2 regions of the Ruicaihuangia jiafui genome follow, and region 1 is predicted to be linked to the other one. Evidence: riboswitches for the same ligand, from Rfam matches in the RefSeq annotation. Region 1 holds a riboswitch; the other holds the start of a gene.
The links. Region 1 has a riboswitch for glycine ahead of HCT51_RS04265 (L-serine ammonia-lyase). Riboswitches for the same ligand answer to the same signal wherever they lie in the genome.
Positions count from the first base shown of each region.

Region 2: linked by a shared signal. The riboswitch ahead of gcvT (glycine cleavage system aminomethyltransferase GcvT) and the one ahead of HCT51_RS04265 (L-serine ammonia-lyase) in region 1 are both predicted to bind glycine.

Region 1 is NZ_CP061771.1:889,082-891,552, reverse strand. It holds gene HCT51_RS04265 (L-serine ammonia-lyase) at 6-1,454, opposite strand; glycine riboswitch at 1,496-1,588, opposite strand; glycine riboswitch at 1,589-1,675, opposite strand; gene HCT51_RS04260 (CPBP family intramembrane glutamic endopeptidase) at 1,742-2,471, opposite strand, start outside.
Region 2 is NZ_CP061771.1:2,403,190-2,405,660, forward strand. It holds gene gcvH (glycine cleavage system protein GcvH) at 1-282, opposite strand, end outside; gene gcvT (glycine cleavage system aminomethyltransferase GcvT) at 282-1,400, opposite strand; glycine riboswitch at 1,436-1,525, opposite strand; glycine riboswitch at 1,526-1,619, opposite strand; gene HCT51_RS11540 (DUF1294 domain-containing protein) at 1,749-2,471, shown strand, end outside.

The DNA of each region.
Region 1 (2,471 bases):
CGGATTCAGCACGCCACGACGTTGACGGCCAGTCCGCCCATCGCGGTTTCCTTGTACTTGTAGCTCATGTCGGCGCCGGTCTCCCGCATCGTCGCGATCACCGCATCCAGCGATACGTGGTGTTTTCCGTCACCCCACAGCGCCATCTTGGCGGCGTTGATCGCTTTGCCTGCGGCGATCGCGTTTCGCTCGATGCAGGGAATCTGCACCAGCCCGCCGATGGGATCACAGGTCAGGCCGAGGTTGTGTTCCATCGCGATCTCCGCCGCGTTCTCCACCTGCTCCGGCGTACCGCCGAGGATCTCGGCAAGCCCCGCGGCCGCCATCGAGCATGCCGACCCGACCTCGCCCTGGCAGCCGACCTCGGCCCCGGACACCGAGGCATTCATCTTGAACAGTGAGCCGACCGCGGCGGCGGTCAGGAAAAACCGCTCAACAATTCCGTCCCGTTCGTCCTGGTCTGCCGCCCGCCCCTGGTCGGTGTAGTTCACCGCGTAATGCAACACCGCCGGGATGATTCCGGCGGCTCCGTTGGTGGGAGCGGTGACCAACCGGCCGCCGCTCGCATTCTCCTCGTTCACCGCCAGCGCGACGAGGTTGACCCACTCCTGCCAGAACTGCGGTGAGCGCTCGGGGTCTTGCCGTTCCAGGTGAGCCTGCAAATCGGGGGCCCGCCGCCGAACGTTCAGCGCACCAGGAAGCGTCCCCGAGCGAAGCACGGCGGATTGCTGGCATTCGATCATCGTGCGCCAGAGCCGGAGGATTCCCTCACGGATCTCGGACCGCTCCGTGGTGTGCAGCTCGTTGGCGAGCATGACATCGCTGATGCTGAGGTCGTGCTCAGCGCAGGCGGTCAGCAGTTCCTCTGCGGTGCGAAACGGGAACGGCGGGCTGAGCGCGGGCTCGTCGGCCGTCTCGGATGCGCTCTCGGTGACGATGAAACCGCCGCCGATCGAGTAGTAGGTTTCCTCGAGCAGCGATTCGCCGCGCACGTCGCGTGCCCGCAGGGTCATCGCGTTGGTATGGCGGCGCCGGATCGTGAGTGGTCGCAGCACGAACTCGTCCACCCGGCACGCCACCGATCGCAGGCCGTTGAGGGTGAGCGAGCCCGATGCGGTGATCGCAGTGGCCCGATGCTCTAGGTCGTCCTGGGTGATGGTTTCCGGGATAAAACCCTCGAGCCCGAGCAGGATCGCGGGGAACGTGCCGTGTCCGGCCCCGGTGGCCGCGAGCGAGCCGAATAGTTCCACCTGCACCGTCTGGACCTGGTCGATGTTGCCGCTGGCGCTGACCAGCTGGGCAAACTGTGCCGCGGCCAGCATGGGGCCTACAGTGTGCGAGCTGGATGGCCCGATGCCCGCCTTGAACAGGTCGAAGACGCCGATGTGCTCGTACCGGTCTGGCGCGTCCTGCTGTTTCGGCGCATCCTGCGGTGTTGCCGGCGTACCAGACATGTCGGAACTCCCATCCTCGGAGCCGAGGCTCCGCCTGAGTTCCTCCCCGCTCTGTGGTGGACCTGAGAGATTCAGCGCCCGTGTGGACGCCTTGCACCGCCGGTGAGCCCGGATGGGCTGCTTTTCAGAGTTGCCACACTGCGGCGGTACTGGGCCTGAGAGATTCCCGGGGAGGAATTTGCTCCTTCGGCGCCCGGACTGGGCTCTCCCGCTGCAGCGTAATGGCGTCTTCAATTATCACGCCGAAGCTATCGGGGAAAGACCGGCCGCGCAAGGAACGAGGGTGATCAGTACAGGAAGATCGGCAGCCACTCGGGGTTGTGCGCATGCACAAGCACGAGGAACACCACCAGGTCGAACAGCAGGTGCACGCTCACCACGTAACTGAGCGACTTCACCCGCGAGAAGATCCAGCCCTGCAGCAGCGCGAACGGAATGGTCAGCAACGGACCCCAGCTTCGGTAGCCCAACTCCCAGAGGAACGACACGAAGATCACGGCCTGCAGCAGGTTCGCCTGCCAGAGCGGGAAATGTCGGCGCAGCAGGGTAAACACCACGCAGATGAAGAACAGCTCGTCCCAGATGCCGACCACGTTCACCCCGACGAACAGGCGCGCCAGCTCATCGGGCTCGTGGATCGCCGGCCAATTCTGGTACGCCCCGGAGCCGATGAAATAGGTCGGCAGGATGGCCCAGCCGAGCAGCACGACGATCACCAGATACCAGCGTTCCAGCCGGGTCCAGCGCCGCCCGGTGTTCACCGGGAACCGAATCGTGTGCGTGCGGTAGCCGAACCGGTCGATCAGGTACGGAACCAGCACCGCGAGCGCCAGCACCGCGCCCATCAGCAGCATGTTGCCGTAACTGATGTCGGCTGCCACCGATATGGTGCTGATGATCACGAGCCCGAGCCCGATCAGCACGAGGTCGTTGAACAGCGCGCGCCGCGGGAGCGCCAGCGCGAGGCTCAGCCCGAGGGTGACGTAGCCGGCGACCTGCAGGTCGAGACCGAACAGC
Region 2 (2,471 bases), 1.5 Mb from region 1:
CGCATCGCCGTTGAGCAGCTCGGGGGTGTCGATGACGGCGTCGTTGCGCTCCACGACCTCGCCGTTGGCGGGCGCGTACACCTCGCCGACCGACTTCGTCGACTCGACTTCACAGACCACGGTGCCGGCCTGCACTGTGGCGCCCACCTCTGGCAGTTCGACGAACACGACGTCGCCGAGCTGACCGGCGGCGTAATCAGTGATGCCGACGGTGACGACATCTCCCTCGACGAGCAACCACTCGTGCTGATCGGTGTATTTGAGGGCGGTGAGGTCGGTCATCAGGAGGCCTTTCGGTTGTAAAACGGCAGAGGGGTGACGGTGGCGGGGATGCGGCTGCCGCGCACGTCAATGAACAGTTCGGTTCCGGGGGCGGCCACCACCGGGTCGACATAGGCCAACGCGATCGGATGTCCCAGCGTCGGGGAGAGAGCGCCGGAGGTGATGCGACCCACGGGCTCCTCGTCGGTGCCGTAGAGCGCGTAGCCCTCGCGGCCGGCCCGGCGGCCCTCGGCGGTGAGGCCGACGAGCACCCGGGCGCCGTCCGGCGCTCCCGCTGCGATGGCGTCCTGGCCGACGAATCCGCCGGGCTTGTTCTGGTGCACGACACGGCCGAGGCCGGCCTGCACCGGCAGGATGTCGCGGCCGAGCTCGTGCCCGTACAGTGGCATGCCCGCCTCGAGCCGCAGCGTGTCGCGGGCCGCGAGGCCGGCGGGAACGAGACCCGATCCGGCGCCGACTTCGGCGATCGCGGTCCATAGGGCGGGAGCCGCCTCGGGCGACACATACAGTTCGAAGCCGTCTTCGCCGGTGTATCCGGTGCGGGCGATGAGCAGCTCGTGGTCGGCCCAGCGGGCGGGGGTGCTCCAGTAGTACTTGAGGTCGGCGAGCGGGGTGGTGAGGCCGTCGAGCTGCGGGGTGAGCTGCTCCAGGATCTCCTGCGCCTTCGGACCCTGCACCGCGATCAGAGCGACGTCGTCGCTCTCGTCGTACACCTCGCAGTCGAATTCGGCGGCGCGCTGGACGAGTTCGGCCGCGACATCCGCTCGATTTCCGGCGTTCGCGACCACCAGGAATCGGTCGTAGCCGGTGCGGTAGACGATGAGGTCGTCGATGATGCCGCCCTCGGGGGCGAGCAGCAGGCTGTACTTGGCCTGGTTCATGGCGATAGTCGACAGTCGCCCGGCGAGGGCGTAGTCCAGCGCGGCGCCGGCCTCGGGGCCGAGCACGACGATTTCGCCCATGTGCGAGATGTCGAACAGTCCGGCGGCGTCACGCACAGCGTGGTGCTCGGTGAGGTCGGAACTGTAGCGGACCGGCATCTGCCAGCCGCCGAAGTCGGTGAAAGTTGCGCCAGCCGCGACATGGATGTCGTGGAGCGGGGAATTTCGAATCGTCACGGAGTTCTCCAATGGTCGCTGAAAAGCGCGGGAACTCCCCCTCTGTCATTGGCCTGAGAGTTTCATCGCGCGTGGCGACTTTCACCGTGGGCGCAAATTGCGTCGCAATTCGCTTTTCAGAGTGGCCAGTCGATGCGGTACAACTACCTGAGAGATTGGCGGGGAGGCTTGCTCCTTCGGTGCTCTCCTGTGATCGGAGAGCTCTCCCGCATCGCGTTGCGGCCCAGTATGTGATTGTGCCCCCAGCATAGCAACCGGCACGGTCGCTCGCGGCCGGTTCACGGTCGCTCGCGGCGCGGTTCGCGGTGTCCTCGCCGCGCACTCGGGGTGCGGCACTAACATCACCTCATGGCATCCGGCACCACGCAGACCCGAGGCACCCTCGCCTCCTGGAACGACGAGCGTGGGTTCGGTTTCATCACGCCGGAGGACGGAAGCGCCGCGATCTTCGTGCACGCCACCGCGTTCGCGTCTCGTGCGGAGCGACCCCGCACCGGTGAATCGCTGCGCTTCGTGGTGGAGTCCGGCGCCGATGGCAAGCGGCGCGCGTCGCGGGTGGTGCGCGCCGGCGGGGCCGGCAGTGGGGCTGGCAGTGGGGCTGGCCACACAGCATCGGCGCCCGCGGCAGCCGGTCCGCGTGCGGCAACCGGCAGGGCACACTCCACCTCCGGCCGGCCGAGCCGGCCCGGCCATCCCAGCGCCTCGACTCCGGCCGGGCGTCGCGGCCGCGGTCCGGTGAATGTCATCGCGCTGTCGGCGATCGCGGCGTTCGCGGTGCTGTACTTCGTGACCGATGTGCTCTGGTCGGTGCCGTGGTGGTTCGCGGCGGTCTATCTGATCGCGAGTGTGCTCAGCGTCGTCGTCTATGCGGCGGACAAGTCGGCGGCGACCGCCGGCAACTGGCGGATCTCCGAGAGCACCCTGCTCTCGATCGGCCTGCTCGGCGGCTGGCCCGGTGCGATCATCGCCCAGCAGTTGCTGCGCCACAAGACCAAGAAGGCCTCGTTCCGGTTGGCGTTCTGGGGGACGGTGATGCTGAACGTGGTGGCGTTCGTGTTGCTGGCGTCGCCG